Regions from separate parts of the Arthrobacter sp. NQ7 genome, predicted to be linked through region 1. Evidence: riboswitches for the same ligand, from Rfam matches in the RefSeq annotation. Region 1 holds a riboswitch; each other region holds the start of a gene.

What was found. A riboswitch is a leader RNA that binds a small molecule or an ion and turns the genes downstream of it on or off. The one in region 1 is predicted to bind S-adenosylmethionine.
Region 2: it holds a riboswitch for S-adenosylmethionine, as region 1 does, so the genes downstream of both, PUN71_RS16390 (DUF1737 domain-containing protein) here and metX (homoserine O-acetyltransferase MetX) in region 1, are expected to answer to the same signal.
Region 3: it holds a riboswitch for S-adenosylmethionine, as region 1 does, so the genes downstream of both, PUN71_RS13170 (cobalamin-independent methionine synthase II family protein) here and metX (homoserine O-acetyltransferase MetX) in region 1, are expected to answer to the same signal.
Region 4: it holds a riboswitch for S-adenosylmethionine, as region 1 does, so the genes downstream of both, PUN71_RS03745 (aminotransferase class V-fold PLP-dependent enzyme) here and metX (homoserine O-acetyltransferase MetX) in region 1, are expected to answer to the same signal.

What each region holds. Positions count from the first base shown of each region.
Region 1 is NZ_JARFXU020000033.1:28,243-32,397, reverse strand. Features, by position in the region: gene PUN71_RS21470 (bifunctional o-acetylhomoserine/o-acetylserine sulfhydrylase) at 35-1,351, shown strand; SAM riboswitch class IV at 1,520-1,635, shown strand; gene metX (homoserine O-acetyltransferase MetX) at 1,648-2,763, shown strand; gene PUN71_RS21460 (MFS transporter) at 2,965-4,155, shown strand, end outside.
Region 2 is NZ_JARFXU020000017.1:25,234-29,388, forward strand. Features, by position in the region: gene opgC (OpgC domain-containing protein) at 1-1,924, opposite strand, end outside; SAM riboswitch class IV at 2,072-2,187, shown strand; gene PUN71_RS16390 (DUF1737 domain-containing protein) at 2,201-2,476, shown strand; gene PUN71_RS16395 (rhodanese-like domain-containing protein) at 2,473-2,883, shown strand; gene PUN71_RS16400 (O-succinylhomoserine sulfhydrylase) at 2,884-4,092, shown strand.
Region 3 is NZ_JARFXU020000011.1:100,116-104,270, reverse strand. Features, by position in the region: gene PUN71_RS13175 (uracil-DNA glycosylase family protein) at 1-175, opposite strand, end outside; gene PUN71_RS13170 (cobalamin-independent methionine synthase II family protein) at 375-1,583, opposite strand; SAM riboswitch class I at 1,594-1,698, opposite strand; gene PUN71_RS13165 (SipW-dependent-type signal peptide-containing protein) at 1,956-2,663, shown strand; gene PUN71_RS13160 (S24/S26 family peptidase) at 2,783-3,295, shown strand; gene PUN71_RS13155 (hypothetical protein) at 3,528-4,025, shown strand; gene PUN71_RS13150 (choice-of-anchor G family protein) at 4,022-4,155, shown strand, end outside.
Region 4 is NZ_JARFXU020000002.1:198,528-202,682, forward strand. Features, by position in the region: gene rsgA (ribosome small subunit-dependent GTPase A) at 1-927, shown strand, start outside; gene hisN (histidinol-phosphatase) at 972-1,784, shown strand; SAM riboswitch class IV at 1,937-2,050, shown strand; gene PUN71_RS03745 (aminotransferase class V-fold PLP-dependent enzyme) at 2,087-3,505, shown strand; gene PUN71_RS03750 (class I SAM-dependent methyltransferase) at 3,615-4,155, shown strand, end outside.

The sequences.
Region 1 (4,155 bases):
AAGCATGCCGGGCCCATGTCAAAGGAGATTTGCAGTGTCCAACGGATGGTCCTTCGAAACCCGCCAGATCCATGCAGGGCAGGAGGTTGACAGCGCCACGGGAGCCCGTGCCCTGCCGATCTACCAAACCACGTCCTTCGTGTTCCCCTCGGCCGAAAGCGCCGCCAACCGTTTCGCCCTGGCTGAGCTCGCCCCCATTTACACACGGATCGGCAATCCCACCCAGGACGCCGTGGAGCAGCGCATCGCCAGCCTGGAGGGCGGCCTGGCTGCGCTGCTGCTCAGCTCCGGGCAGGCTGCCGAAACGTTCGCCGTGCTGAACATCGCCGAGGCCGGCGACCACATCGTGGCCAGCCCAAGCCTCTACGGCGGAACCTACAACCTCTTTGCCCACACGCTGAAGAAGTTCGGCATCTCCGTCACGTTCGTAGCCGATCCGGACAACCTGGACCAGTGGCGCGACGCCGTCCAGCCGAATACCAAGCTCTTCTTCGGCGAAGTGGTGTCCAACCCGCGCCAGGACGTCCTGGACATCGAGGGCATTTCCAGGGTCGCCCACGAGGCAGGCGTCCCCTTGATCGTGGACAACACCCTCTCCACCCCGTACCTGATCCGCCCGCTGGAGTGGGGGGCGGATATCGTGATCCACTCGGCCACCAAGTACTTGGGTGGACACGGCTCGGCCATCGCCGGCGTCATCGTCGATTCCGGAAAATTCGATTTCAGCGAGGACCCCGAACTGTTCCCCGGCTTCAACACCCCGGACCCCACCTACAACGGTCTTGTCTACGGCCGCGACCTCGGAGCAGGCGGCGCCCTGGGCGCCAACCTGTCCTACATCCTCAAGGCCCGCGTCCAGCTGCTGCGGGACCTGGGCTCGGCGGTATCGCCGTTCAACGCATTCCTCATTTCCCAAGGACTTGAGACGTTGAGCCTGCGGGTGGAACGGCATGTCGCCAACGCCACGGAAGTGGCGCGCTGGCTGGAGGCCAGGGACGACGTCGAATCGGTCGCCTACGCGGGGCTGCCGTCCAGCCCCTGGTATGAGCGTGGCCGCAAGTACGGGCCCAAGGGGACGGGCGCCGTCGTCGCCTTCAACCTGGCCGGCGGCGCGGAGGCGGGCAAGCGCTTCGTCGACGCCCTTGAGCTGCACTCCCATGTGGCCAACATCGGCGACGTCCGCTCCCTGGTCATCCACCCGGCGTCGACCACCCACAGCCAGCTTTCCCCGGAACAGCAGGCGGTGGCCGGGGTGAACCCGGGGCTGGTGCGGCTGTCCGTCGGACTGGAACACATCGATGACATCCTGGCGGACCTGGAAGCGGGGTTCCGCGCCGCCAAGGACGCTTAGCAGGCAGCCGGCCGCAGGCAGCAGGCAGCCGGCCGCACGGGGCACGGAGCCCAGGGCGTCGGGAGCGCATGCAACCGCCGCCCGAACGCTCCGGCGGCGGCAAGCGGGGAAGTCACAACCGGTCATACTCTTGGCCTGGTGCGGGGGGTGTTTCGTACACTCGTACCAGGTCATGAGTGCCAGTGACAGCCCCGGCTTGCTGGCCGGCAACCCTCCTTCCGCGGTGGGGTGCCCCGGGTGAGGACCTGGCCTGCCGGTCAGACGACGGCAGGCAAGCGCGTAGAAGAGGTCTTGCCATGACGGTTACCGTCACCCGTACCACCGCCCCTGAGCACGGAATTGTCCGTTACGCCTCCATTGGCGGACTGGAGCTTGAAGCCGGGGGATACCTTCCCGACGTTACGCTGGCCTACGAAACCTGGGGCACGCTGAACGCCGACGGCAGCAACGCCATCCTGATCGAGCACGCCCTGACCGGCAGCACGCACGTGACCCGCGGCGACACCGACGAAGAGGGCTGGTGGGAACAGCTTGCCGGGCCGGGTGCCCCCGTGGACACCGACCGGTTCTTCGTCGTATCGGTCAACATCGTAGGCGGCTGCTACGGGTCCACAGGGCCGTCCTCGCCGGCCCCGGATGGAGCCCCGTGGGGTTCCCGTTTTCCCCTCGTCACACTCCGCGACAGCACCGTCGCGGAAGCCAGGCTGGCGGACCAGCTGGGCGTCAAGAGCTGGTTCGCGGTCCTGGGCGGATCCATGGGCGGCGCCCGCGCGCTGGAATGGGCCGTCACCTACCCGGAGAGGGTGCAGCGCTGCGCCGTCATTTCCGTCGGCGCCGCCAGCACAGCGGAACAGATCGCCTTTGCACAGGCCCAGACCCTGGCCATCAGGCAGGATCCGCACTTCAACGGCGGCGATTACTACGGCGGCCCCTGCCCGGAGGACGGGCTGGCGCTCGCCCGGCGCATCGCCCACATCACCTACCGCTCGGCGGCGGAACTTGAGGGCCGCTTCGGCCGGGCGCCCCAGGCGCCGGAGTCGCCCCTCCAGGGGGACGTGCTCGCGGCCCGCGGCCGCTACCAGGTTGAAAGCTACCTGGACCACCAGGGCAACAAGCTCGTGAAGCGCTTCGACGCCAACAGCTACATCGCCCTGACTGAGGCGCTGATGAGCCACGACGTTTGCCGCGGCAGGGGAACACTGGCAGAGACCCTCGCCAGGTCCACTGCGCGGTTCTTCGTGGCAGCCGTTGACTCCGACCGGCTGTATTTCCCGTCGCAATCCCGGGAACTCGCCCAGGCGTTGCCCGGGGACGTGGACGTCCACGTTATCCAGGCGCCTATCGGACATGACGGTTTCCTCACCGAAATCGGCCAGCTGGGGCACCAGTTGCGGAGCAGCTTCCTGGTCTAGAAGGCAAGGCGCATCCCCACTCCTGCGGGTCCCGGGTCAGGGCGGATGTGCATTCCTGCAGATGCCCTCTGCACTATTCGGCGTTGAGGTTGCACTCAGTGCAGACCATACTCATCGAATCCGGCTTTCGTGGTGTGCATCACACCCGGCTGCCACCGATTTGGTCCCCGTGGTGTCGACGACGACGCCGAAGGAGTTCACATGAGTACGGAAAACTCCGCCGCAAGGCGCACAGAGGAAACTGACATCAAGGCCTCCGGCCTCAAGAAAGTGGTCACCGCGTCCATGGCCGGCACGGTCGTGGAGTGGTACGAGTTCTTCCTCTATGCGTCAGCTGCCACGCTGGTCTTTGGAAAGGCCTTCTTCCCCAATGCCGGCACCGAACTGGACGGCATCATCGCCGCCTTCCTCACCTACGCCGTCGGCTTCGTGGCCCGGCCCATCGGCGGCATCGTCTTTGGCCACTTCGGTGACAAGTTCGGCCGCAAGAAGCTGCTGCAGCTGAGCATCATCCTGGTGGGCGTGTCCACGTTCCTCATGGGCTGCCTGCCCACGTTCCAGCAGATCGGGTACTGGGCTCCGGCGCTGCTGGTCTTCCTCCGCTTCGCCCAGGGCTTCGCCGTCGGCGGGGAATGGGGCGGCGCCGTCCTCCTCGTCGCCGAACACAGCCCCAGCAAGTCCCGCGGCTTCTGGGCCAGCTGGCCGCAGTCCGCGGTGCCGCTGGGCAACCTGCTGGCCACGGCCGTGCTGTTCATCCTGTCTTCCACCCTGACCCAGGACGCCTTCCTGGGCTGGGGCTGGCGCGTGGCGTTCTGGCTGTCCGCCGTGATCGTCCTGATCGGCTACTACATCCGCACCAAGGTCAACGATGCCCCCATCTTCCTGGAAGCCCGCAAGGAGGTGGACGCCGGCCACAAGGGCTACGGCGTGGCCGAGGTGTTCCGGCGCTACCCGCGCGGCGTGTTCACCGCCATGGGCCTGCGTTTCGCGGAGAACATCCTCTACTACCTCGTGGTGACGTTCTCCATCACCTACCTGAAGACCGTGGTGCAGGCCGATACCACGCGCATCCTGCTGCTGCTGCTCCTTGCCCACGCCGTCCACTTCGCCGTCGTGCCCATGGTTGGCAAGCTGTCGGACCGCTTCGGCCGCAAGCCCGTCTACATGGCCGGCGCCATTATGGGTGCAACGTGGGGCTTCTTCGCCTTCCCCATGATGGACACGAAGAACGACGCCATCATCCTGGCCGCCATCATGATCGGCCTGGTGTTCCACGCCTTCATGTACGCCGGGCAGCCCGCCATCATGGCCGAAATGTTCCCCACCAGGATGCGCTACTCCGGCGTCTCCCTGGGTTACCAGGTCACGTCGATCGTGGCCGGTTCCCTCGCC
Region 2 (4,155 bases), on a different contig from region 1:
TGGTCACGTTGCCCACGGCGTACACGGCAAGTGTCACCAGCAGCACCCAGGCGGCTTTGCCGCGGTTCAAGGCGGCAAGGATCAGCGGACTGACAAGCAGCAGGACCACGTAAAGGCCCATGACGTTGAACTGCCAGGGCCCGAACTGCAGCAGCACGATGGCCGGCAGCACCTGCGGGGGCACGGGGAACTGGAACAGCGAGGACATGCCGGCATACAGGTCGTACGTGCGCCCCGCCCCTGTGTGCCCGGCGCCCCCGGTTCCCTGGTCCACGAAGGTGGTCAGGGCTTCGGTGTTGAAGAACGGAAGCAGGGACAGCAGGAAGACGCCGACCAGGACGGCCAGTGCCGTGACGTAGAGCTTTCCGGCGCGGCGCGAGGTGAGGTCCACCACCTGGCCGAAGTCCTCCTTGGCTTTGGGCCCGTACACCATGCCCACCACCAGTCCGGAGAACAGGACAAAAAGCTCAGCACCGGAGACGAAACCCACGGCCTCCTGCGTAAGCAGCTGGAACAGCGAAGCCATGCCAAGGTGGTTGACCACCACGAAGACGATGGCCATGCCGCGCAGCAGGTCAACCCGCGAGTCCCTGCTGGAGGGGTCCTGGTAGCTCCAGGCGGTCGCCGCGCTGATCCGTCGCGGTATCTGCCAAAGAGCCATTAGGAGGATGGCCATGGCGGCAGCAACACTCCAGGCCGCCGCGCCGGACAGGGTGCTGGCACGGACGTAGGTGCTTCCGGACGCCACATCGGTGACCGGGCCGGTGACGATGGGGGAAGACTTCAGCCTGTCCAGTGCTGCTTTGGCGATCTCCGGGCGCCCCGTGAGCAGCCAGCTGATGCTTGCCACCCCGGTGTCCCGTGTGCTGGTCCGTTCGTCCCATACGACGGCCGCTGTCGTGGCGAAGTCAGGGGAGGTTGCAGTCCCCACCACCTGGTCCCACCAGCCGGCCTTGATGTCCGACTCGGCCGCGCCTCCGGCTGCAGGGCTGTAAAAGGCGGATGTCTGGAGGAGGAAGGGCTTGCCGTGCCGCTGTGAGTAGGTGCCGTAGAAGTTCTCGCCGCCGGACGCGGTGAGCATGTCCTTCAGTTCATCGGTTCGGGGAGCCGTGTTGACGGCCGTCCCGCCGGCGGTGTCGTCATGGTAGGCGGCCAGGCCCACCCAGTCCACGGCGTCATCCCCGGGATAGTAGGGGGCGTAGGCGCTGTCGCGCCCATCCCAGGTTCCATCACCGTTGGTGTCCAGGAGCGAAAACCCTTCACTTCCCGGCTGCGGGGCACTCCGGTTCCTGTCAAAGGGGTAGTCCTTGCCCAGGTAAGGGGCCCACACCATGGTGACCCGGCCGCCGTCGTACTTCCTGAAAGCTGCCGTCACGGCCTGGAAGGCCTTGCGGTAGGTGGCCGGCTGCTGCCCCCAGGCCACCCAGCTTGCGTTCATGTCGGGGGCAAAGCGGATCATCAGCTGCCCCTTGAAGCCGGAGGCCAGGTCGCGTACCTGCTGCGCGAAGGCCTCGGCCTCCTGGGCACCGAGCTGGTCCAGCGGCACCGACGGCCTCACGGTGAGCAGCGCATGGGCGCCCCTGCCCGCCGCCTGCTGCAGGAATCCGTCGAGATCGCTCCGTTCCGCCTCGCGGTACGGCATGGTGATGTCGTGGCCGAAAACCGCGGGGTCGGCACCGAGCCGGTCACTGAAACCGGCAGCGGTGTCCTCGCCCCATTCGAGCACCGCGCCCAGCCACGGTTTTCCCGGGTCCGGGGCGGCTGCTGCGGACTGGGCGGCACCTGCTTGGGCTGCACTGGCCTGGGCGGCACTGGCCGGGCCGACCAGGGCCAGCAGGCTGATCAGGAGCCCGGCCACCACGGCGGCGACGGAACGTGGACGGCTGCGGCGGACCGCGTGGTGGTGCGACGTGTTTCCCCGCATGCTGACAAGAACCCCCCGGCACTCATTGCTCTGACGTCGGGGCGGCGCCCCACGGTAAGAACCCTATCGCCTCGGGTGGCTGCTGAATTACGGAACATGACGACGGCGGCGATGCGCGTTTTCGCGGCAGGTGTTACGTTTTTGGGGAGTAATGAGTACCGGTGTGAAGCCCTGACTGGCCGGTCGGCAACCCTCCCTTTCGCGGCGGGGTGCCTCAGGTGAATACTCGGCATATCGACCGACTCGAGCTGCAAGCGTGAAAGAAGGAGATCCGTCATGTCTGACGCACCTGCCCCCGACGAGAGACTGTCCTACCGCCTCATCAGCGGCCCGGACAACCGTGAATTCTGTGAGCGGATCTCCAACGCCCTGGCCGAAGGCTACGTGCTGCACGGCAGCCCGGCGGCAACCTTCAACGGCACCAGCGTGATCGTGGCGCAGGCGATCGTCCTTCCGGCAGCCATCGCTTCCGCGGACGCCGCCGTGGCTACCGCCGTGGACCAGCTCGACGCCGGCGGGGACCTCGAATTCGACGGCGAGGGCCACGCATGAGCTACGCAGGAGACCTGACCCCCGAGGAAGCCTGGGCCAAGCTGGAGCAGGGCGCCATCCTGGTGGACGTGCGCACGGAGGGCGAATGGGCCCACATCGGCATCCCGGACACCAAGGCCACGGACAACGATCCCCTGTTCATCCCGTGGACCTTCCCCGGCGGCATTCCCAACCCGCGCTTCGTCCAGGACCTCAAGGAACAGGCGCCGGAAGACCCGGCCGCGGAGCTGGTATTCCTGTGCCGCTCCGGCCAGCGCTCCATTGCCGCCGCCACCGCCGCCACCCAGGCCGGCTTCACGTCCTACAACGTGCTGGAAGGCTTCGAAGGCGAACCGGACCGTTACGGCGAACGCACCGTCAATGGCTGGAAGAACCGCGGCCTGCCCACCAACCTCGGAAAGAACTAAGTGAGCTTCAACCAAGACGCCCCCGGCTGGAACCCCGACACGCAGGCCGTCCGCGGCGGCCTTGACCGCACAAACTTCCAGGAAACGTCCGAGGCCATCTTCCTGAATTCAGGCTTCGTCTACGAGTCCGCCGCTGCAGCCGAACGCGCCTTCACCGGCGAGGACGAGCGCTTTGTCTACTCGCGCTACGGCAACCCGTCGGTGGCCACGTTCCAGGAGCGGCTCAGGCTGTTGGAAGGCACCGAAGCATGCTTCGCGACGGCGTCGGGCATGTCCGCGGTGTTCACCGCCCTGGGTGCCCTGCTGGCTGCCGGCGACCGCGTGGTGGCCGCCCGCTCACTGTTCGGCTCCTGCTTCGTGATCCTGAACGAGATTCTGCCGCGGTGGGGCGTGGAGACCGTCTTCGTGGACGGACCCGACCTGGACCAGTGGCGGGAGGCGCTCTCCACGCCCACCACCGCCGTCTTCTTCGAATCCCCGTCCAACCCCATGCAGGAGATCGTAGACATCGCCGCCGTCAGCGAACTGGCGCACGCGGCCGGTGCAACGGTGGTGGCGGACAACGTCTTTGCCACTCCCCTGCTCCAGCGCTGCGGCGACCTCGGTGCCGACGTCATCGTCTACTCCGGCACCAAGCACATCGACGGGCAGGGCAGGGTGATGGGCGGCGCCATCCTGGGCACCAAGGAGTTCATCGACGGCCCCGTCAAGCAGCTGATGCGCCACACCGGCCCCGCACTTTCGGCGTTCAACGCCTGGGTCCTGACCAAGGGCCTGGAAACCATGGGCCTGCGGGTCAACCACTCCTCGGCCACTGCCCTGCGGCTGGCGGAGTGGCTGGAGGAACAGCCCGCCGTGAGCTGGGTGAAGTACCCGCTGCTGAAGTCGCACCCGCAGTATGCCCTGGCGGCGAAGCAGATGAGCGCCGGCGGCACGGTGCTCACGCTGGAGCTGGCTCCTTCCGCGGGGCGCTCGGCGAAGGAAGCGGCTTTCGCGCTGCTGGACGGGCTGCGCATCATCGACATCTCCAACAACCTGGGCGACGCCAAGTCACTGATCACCCACCCCGCCACCACGACGCACCGCGCCATGGGGCCTGAAGGGCGGGCGGCCATCGGGCTTAGCGACGGCGTGGTCAGGCTGTCCGTGGGGCTGGAGGATCCGGAAGACCTTATCCGCGATCTGGAACAGGCACTGAAGCAGATCTAGCCGCATGGTTCGCGGGCTCATGGCCCGGCGTTCCCCGACGCGCAGCCTTCTATCCGACGCGGG
Region 3 (4,155 bases), on a different contig from region 1:
AAAGGCTGATGATGCGGCATTCCTCCACGTCGTGCATGGGGTCCACGTAGGGAACCGTGGTTCCGGGCTTGGCTTCCCGCAGGGAGTCGCACAGTTCGTTGACGGCGGCCACGCTGGGTTCGTAGCGGCGGCTCATGAGCTGTTCGTGGAATGTTTCGGGGGCCAGGGCTGTCATGAAGGGCTGGTTCTCCTGCGGGGATTGGCATTGCTGCCGTCACCGAAACGGGCACGCGGGCGCGCGTCATGTCGGTGGCGGTTGGTTGGGGTGGGCCGGCTCCTGGCCGGCCTTGTCCAGTTTAGCAAGCCGCGGGAAGCGAAACGCCGGCCGTGCCTTCCGGTGATGGAAGGCACAGCCGGCGTTTCGGGCTTCAGTGCTACCAGAGATGTTTGGTGGCGCGGCGTGCGCCCTCGCCCAGGGCCTCCAGTTTGGCGAAGGCGATCTGCGGGTGGACGCGGCCGCCCAGGCCGCAGTCGGTGGAGGCGACGACGTTCTCGCGGCCCACGATGTCGGCAAAGCGGACAATGCGGTCTGCCACCAGGTCAGGGTGTTCCACCACGTTGGTGGCGTGCGAAACGACGCCGGGGATGATCGCCTTGCCCTCGGGGAGCCTGGTGTCCTCCCATACCCGCCATTCGTGTTCGTGGCGGACGTTGGCTGCTTCGAAGGAGTATGCGCCGGCGTTGACCTGCAGCACTGACCCGATGATGTCGGCAAGGGGGATGTCCGTGGTGTGCGGGCCGTGCCAGGAACCCCAACAGACATGCAGGCGGATCTGTTCCTGCGGGAGGTCGCGCAGCGCCCAGTTGGTGGCCTCAACGCGCAGCTGGATGAACTTCAGGTAGTCCTCCAGGGACGGTTCGGGGTTGATCTGGTCCCAGCTTTCGGCCAGGGACGGATCATCGAGCTGGACCGTGAGGCCGGCATCGATAATGGCCTTGTATTCCTCCCGCATGGCATCGGCACAGGCGTAGACGAGCTCCTCATCCGTCTTGTAGTACTCATTGGCCAGCCGCGCGCAGGAGCCGGGGGAGAGGGACGCAACGAAGCCGTCCGAGAGCCCGGCCGCAGCCAGTCCGGTCTTCAGGTTCCGGACGTCCGATGCCACCAGGTCCTGGCCGGTGTAGGTCAGGGGCCCGGTGATCTTGGGCTGGGCGACGCTCTTGCGGTGCGTGAGGATGCCGGAGGAGGGGTCGTTGTAGGCCTCGTTGAACGCCTGCCGGTCCCGGCGGTCCGGGAAGGAGGTCAGGACGATGTTGCCGGGGGAAGAGCGGTGCACCTGCGCATCGGCCCAGCGGTCCACATTCGTCGGCTCCAGGCCGCCCAGACGCGCAAAGGAGTAGTTCCACCACGCACCGTAATCCACGGAACTGGACATGGTGTGCCCGTACTCGCCGTCATTTGGGATGTCGATGCCCAGGTCCTTCTGGCGCTGCACCACGTCCACCACGGAACCTTCGAGGAGTTCCAGGAACCCCGGGGTAATTCCCTCGGCCTCCCTGGCGGCGTTGGCCGCGATAAGCTCCGGCGTCCGGGGCAACGAGCCGGCGTGGGTTACGCGGATGTGATCGGTGTTCAAAGACATGCTGGGTTCCTTTCCATCGGTCCTGGCAGTAGCACCTTCGGCCGGCGGCTGTGCTGCCGGACCGTGGTTGCTGCGGCGTCACTGAGCCAGGTCTCTTGGCCGCTCCGGATGGTTCACTCCCACCTAAAGCGACAGCAAGGCGGCGGGGCAAATCGGTTTCAGAATGTGGCGCGGCGCCGTCAGGGGCAGCGGGTCCGCCCCATTCAACCGCGGGAAAGCGGCCGTTGATAACATTTAATACACCGACTTGACTTTAATTAGTAAGTAATGATGGTGTAGAAACATCGGTCTTTTGGGGGAAATACCGATAATCCCCCATACCCGTGTCCCGGTTCTTACCGTTCGGGGTTTAATTCTAATTTGGGGGAAAGCATGGTTGAATCAACCAGCGCTAAGCCGCGCTCGCAAAAAGCTAATAAAGTCCGCGCCATTCTTGCCGGCGGGCTTGTCTTGGGGATCGGCGCGGCCTTCACACTGGCTGCGTGGACGGATAACGAGTGGGTCTTCGGCCAGAGCGAAAACGGCGGCGGCCCGGGCACTAAGGTGTACCAGATGCAGCAGAACACCTGGAGCGGCACCGGCGGCACCGAAGCGTGGAGTGATCAAGAGCTTCGTCCCGGTGGAGCGCTGACCTTCAGTGTCAACGCGGACGATCTGGTGCCCGGCAGCACCGTATACGCGCCTATGCAGCTGCGGGCGGTAGCGGGCTCCGAAGCCCTGGTTGCCAGCTTGACGGAGGCAGCTCAATTACTTCCGATTGACAGCGTCACCAACTCCTCCCAGCTCTACACGGCCCTGCGCTACGAGGCCAAGCAGGGTGTACCCAGGTCCTCATGCAACGCCACCGGCTTTAGTTCAGTACAGAACGGAAACATCGTGCCGGCAGGCTCAAATCTCAATACCATTTCCGTGCCCGGGGCAGCGACAAATATCAACTTGCCCAAGGGTGACAACGTGAACAGTGGCACCGCGGTGGATGTGTGCTTTGCCCTGACCCTTCCCACGGATGCCCCGGCAACGCTGCAGGGGATGAAGACCGTCCCGCTCTGGAAGTTCTCAAGCACTGTAGGCCTGCCGTAGCACCCCGGGTGGGGCGGATATTGGCCATGCCTAAGTCCGGGTTCCGGGCGGCGGGCGTGCCCTCCGGAACCCGGGTCCCGCCGGCTGTTCGAGGCGCGGCCAGGGGGCTCAGGGAGGTCTTGCTTTCCCTCGTTGCCCTGCTGGGACTGGCATGCATCCTCTGCCTGGTCCTCGGCTTTTTCTTCAAGGCGTCCTTCATCGTTTTCCGCACAGGATCGATGGAGCCGCTCTATCCGGTCGGAGCGCTGTCCCTGACCGTGCAGGTCACCGCCAAGGATCTCGTCCCGGGCGACGTCGTGTCGGTCCGCCGGGAAGCGGCGACCGCCCTCGTGACCCACCGCGTGGTGGCAGTTGACCCGCCCAGTGTGGAGGGGGCCACCGCATCGCTAAGGCTTCGCGGCGACGCCAACACGTCGGATGACCCTTTGCCCTACGAGGTGGCCACGGCCCAGAAGGTGCTGTTCACTGTTCCCGGCTTAGGAGCCTGGGTTATGGCTTCACGGGGGCCGGAGTTCCTGGGCGCAGCAACGCTCGCTGTGACGATGCTGGTGACATGGGCCTACTGGCCGCGGCATGGTGCAACTGGCCAGGTGGAGGTCGACGACGAACCCCCGGCGAAACCACAACAGTAAGGTCGTAATTGACATGGCGGGACCCAGCTTCAGGCACGTCGCAAGAGCCGCGGGGGTTATCGCAGTTCTGCTGGCCACCGCTGCGCCCGTCGCAGCGGTGGCTGACGAACCATTGGTGCCGGTTCCGGAGACGGGAGCGGCAGGTTTCCTTTCCCTTTCTTCGTCGGTGTATCCATTGGCCCTTCCTGCGCTTCAAGCAGGGGAGTCCTTCACTTGGCAGATTGGCGTTTCGGTGGACCAGCCCAGCGGTCAGTCGACCCTGCAGTTGACTGCTGATGGCGGGATCGCCGGCACAAACACTTACCTGGTTTCTGTGGACGAATGCGATGTCCAGTGGCAGGGGAGCAGCGGCCTGGGCGGGGATTTGCGCTGTCCCACCGGGTCCACACCGCGCATAGCGCCGGTGGCGCTGGCCGAACACCGGCAGGATGTGCTGGTTCCCTTGCGGGATCTGCGCGGCGGCACTTCACCCTACCTCCGCTTCATCCTGTCCCGGCCTGGGGGTTCGCAGGATCCGCGGGACACATCACTGACCTTGGGTATTGGAGTCACCGCTGCAGGCAATGACGACGCCGTGACCCCGCCGGCGAAGCGGCCGCCAGTACCGCTGGCGAACACAGGGGCAGCGGTGCTCCAGGGACTGCTGGCAGGCAGCGGCCTTCTGCTCCTGGGCGCGGCGGCCGTGGCGGCCGGCCGCCGAACCAGGGCCCGGACCGGGAGAACATCATGACAGCCCCACGCAGGAACCTGCGTCACCGCGCGGCCAGGAATCCGCGCACCTCCCTGGCGATAGCAGCGGCGGCTGCGGTTTCCCTGGTGGCGACCGCCACGGTCACCACGGCGGCGTGGGTGGACAACGA
Region 4 (4,155 bases), on a different contig from region 1:
GCGGCCCGCGCCCGCGAGCTTCGCCGCTCACCGGTGGTTGCCGGTGATTTTGTTTCCCTGGTGGGTGACGTGTCCGGTGCCCCGGATACGCTGGCCCGCCTGGTGAAGATCCAGGACCGGCACACGCTCCTGCGCCGCAGCGCGGATGATACCGACCCCGTCGAGCGCGCGGTCGTGGCCAACGCCGACCAACTGGTGATTGTTGTGGCAGCCGCCAATCCGGAACCCCGCACTGGCTTCATCGACCGTGCCCTGGTGGCCGCCTACGACGCCGGGATCGAGCCGATCCTGCTGGTCACCAAGGCCGACGTCAAGGACCCCGCGGACCTGCTGTCCAACTACACCCACCTGGACTTCCCGGTGATCATCAGCCGGACGGCGGACGCCCGGGCCTCGGGAATCGATGCCCGCTCCGACGACGGCCTTTCGGCCCGGCTGGACAGCGCGGCGGTGGCTGCCCTCCGGGCCCACCTGGACGGCAAGGTCACCGTGATGCTCGGACACTCGGGCGTGGGCAAGTCCACCATGGTCAACGCCCTGACCGGCGCCGAGCGGGCCACCGGCGGAGTCAACGCCGTGACCGGGCGGGGCCGGCACACGTCGTCGTCCGCCCTGGCCCTGCGCCTGGCAGACGCACCGCCCGGCAGCTGGATCATCGACACCCCCGGCATCCGCTCCTTCGGCCTGGCCCACGTGGACCCTGACCGGATCCTGCGGTCCTTCCCGGACCTCTCCCCCGGCATCGACAACTGCGAGCGCGGCTGCAAGCACACGGCGACCGCCGTGAACTGCGGCCTCGATGACTGGGTGGGCGGCGGACACGCCGGCCCCACGGGACCGGCCAGGCTGGCGTCCCTGCGGCGGCTGCTCGGTACCGACCCGCGGATGGAAGCGCAGGAAACCAAGGAGCTTGGCAGCGTCAACTGACGCGTTCTCCCGGCGGAAGCGCCCGCAGACGGTAGTTTGGAACCATGATCCAACCCGCTTCGAGCTACAACGATGACCTGCGCCTGGCCCATGTCCTGGCCGACTCCGTGGACGACCAGACCATGAGCCGCTTCAAGGCCCTGGACCTCCACGTTGAGACCAAGCCGGACCTGACGCCGGTCACCGACGCCGACAAGGCCGCCGAGGAAGCCATCCGCGGCCAGCTCTCCCGCTCCCGGCCCCGCGATGCCGTCCTGGGTGAGGAATTCGGCAGCACCGGCCACGGCTCGCGGCGCTGGATCATCGATCCCATTGACGGGACCAAAAACTTTGTCCGCGGCGTTCCGGTGTGGGCCACGCTGATCGCCCTGGTGGACGAGGGCGAGCCCGTGGTGGGCGTGGTCAGCGCCCCTGCCCTGGGCAAGCGCTGGTGGGCCGCGAAGGGCATGGGCGCCTACATGGGCCGGTCGCTGGCTGCCGCGACCAGGCTTCGGGTCTCCAACGTGTCCAGCCTCTCAGACGCGTCCCTCTCCTACTCCAGCCTCACGGGATGGAAGGAACGCGGAAACCTGGATGAATTCCTCGGCCTCACCGAGGACGTCTGGCGGACCAGGGCCTACGGTGACTTCTGGTCCTACTGCATGGTGGCCGAGGGCTCGGTGGACATCGCCTGCGAACCGGAGCTGAACCTCTACGACATGGCGGCCCTGGTGCCCATTGTGGTGGAGGCCGGCGGCCGCTTCACCTCCCTGGAAGGCGAGGACGGGCCGTTTGGCGGGAACGCGCTGGCCACCAACTCGATCCTGCACTCAGAGGTGCTGCACCGGCTCAATCCGTACCTCGACGACCTGCTGTAACGGCCGCCGATCCCCTTCTTCCGCGAATTTTACGACGCCGGGCGCCTCCCCAAAGGGGCGTCCGGCGTCGTTTATTCGATGGCGCGTAACAAAACCCTTAACAATTGCCGCGGCTTCAGTCCTGGCCGCCCGATGTCCTACGCTTTTATGCAGGTCACGAGTGCCAGCGCAAAACCCCGGTTTGCTGGCCGGCAACCCTCCATTCGCGGTGGGGTGCCCCGGGTGACGACCAGGCCGGTCCGGAGCGGATACGGCAAGCGCGGATTCCTAACGCCGGAGTCCTGTAGTCAAGTGAGGTCTCTGTGACAACTGCCACCGTCTCCCCCCAGCACGCCATTGCCGACGCTGCCGTCCCCGATGCACGCCACGCCGCCGCCGGCAGGCCCCTCGCTGCCGTTACCGGCGCCGAGATCCAGGCGCCCCTGATTGCCGGCGGCCACGTCCGCTACGCGAACCTCGACTACGGCGCGTCAGCACCGGCCCTGTCGGTGGTGTCGGCCTACCTGAACGAAATCCTGCCCTACTACGCGAGCGTCCACCGCGGGGCCGGGTACGCCTCCCAAATCAGCACCTCGGTGTACGAGAACGCCCGCAGCATCGTCCGCGACTTTGTGGGCGGCCGGCCGGATGACTCGGTCATCTTCACCCGCAACACCACCGACTCGCTGAACCTGCTGGCCGGTTGCCTGCCCCTGCACGATGGCCGCCCGGCCGGCGATGTCCTCTACCTGGACATCGAGCACCATGCCAATCTCCTGCCATGGCAGGGCGTCCCGCACCGCAGCATCGTGGCCGCGGACACCATCGCCGGCACCCTGGACGCCGTGCGCGCCGAACTGGAGCAGGGGGGGGTGAGCCTGCTGGCCGTCACGGGCGCATCCAACGTCACGGGCGAGATCCTGCCCATCCGGGCCCTGGCCGCACTGGCCCACCAGCATGGCGCCCGGATCGTGGTGGACGCGGCACAGCTCGCACCGCACCGCCGGGTGGACATCACTGCCGACGACGTCGACTACCTCGCGTTTTCCGGGCACAAGCTGTACGCGCCCTTCGGTGCAGGCGTCCTGGTGGGACGGCCCGACTGGCTGGACGCCGGCGTCCCGCACCTTGCCGGTGGCGGTGCCGTCAAGGAAGCACGGCTCGACGGCGTCAGCTGGGCCACCGGGCCGGCCCGCCATGAGGGGGGCTCGCCGAACGTCCTCGGTGCCGCCACCCTGGCCCGCGCCACGCAGGTGATCGCGGGTCTGGACCAGGACCGCTGGCACGCCCACGAATCCGCCATCCGCTCATTCCTTGTTGAGGGCCTGCAGCGCATCGACGGCGTGACCGTCCACCAGATCTTCAAGGACACCAACCCGGAAACGGACACTATCGGCGTGGTCAACTTCTCCGTCGAGGGCTACGACGCGGGACTGGTGGCCGCCTACCTCTCCGCGGAGCACGGCGTGGGCCTGCGCGACGGACGTTTCTGCGCCCACCCCCTGCTCAAGCGCCTGGGGCTGCCGTCCGGTTCCCTGCGGGCAAGCTTTGGTGTCGGTTCCCGGCTGGAGGACGCCGCGCGCCTCCTCGCAGGCATCCAGGCACTGCGGACCAACGGCCTGGGATGGGACTACGTTGTGGACGCTGGCCGGTGGGTACCCGCCAACGACACCCGCACCTACCCCCACTGGGCACCCAACACCCCCGGCACCGCAGGCGCGGCGCCCTGCATCGACGACTAAGCCGGCGGCGGCCCCGAACCGCCGCCGGCCGCTGCCACCAACCCTTCCGGCACTGCAGATACGGTAAATTCTTAAGGTACCGCAGGGCGTTGACTGAAGGAGGCCGCACGTGGTTCGGGGTGGCCCCAGGCTTGATCACGGGCGGCGCCGGGAGCTTGGACAAAGTTTCCAGGACGGCGGCAGGCACTACCAGCGCGTCCGGCCCGGCTATCCGCAGGAGTCAGCCCGGTGGCTGGTACCCGCCGGGGCGCATGATGCCCTGGACGTCGGCGCCGGAACCGGAAAGTTCACTGCCCTGCTGCTGGACATGGGACTGGACGTCGCCGCCGTCGACCCCTCGGCGGACATGCTTGCCCAACTCGAGGAACACTATCCGGCCGCCACCGCCGCGCCGGGGACTGCCGAGGCGACCGGCCTGCCGGACGCCTCCTTCGACGTCGTCACCGTTGCCCAGGCGTGGCACTGGTGCGACCCCCTGGCAGCAAGCACGGAACTGGCCCGCGTGCTTCGGCCGCACGGGACCCTGGGCCTGGTCTGGAACCAGCTGGACACCTCCGTCCCCTGGGTGCACCGGCTCTCCCGGATCATGCATGCCGGTGATGTGTACCGGCCAGGCCACAAGCCCGTGGTGGGCCCGGAATTCCGCGGGC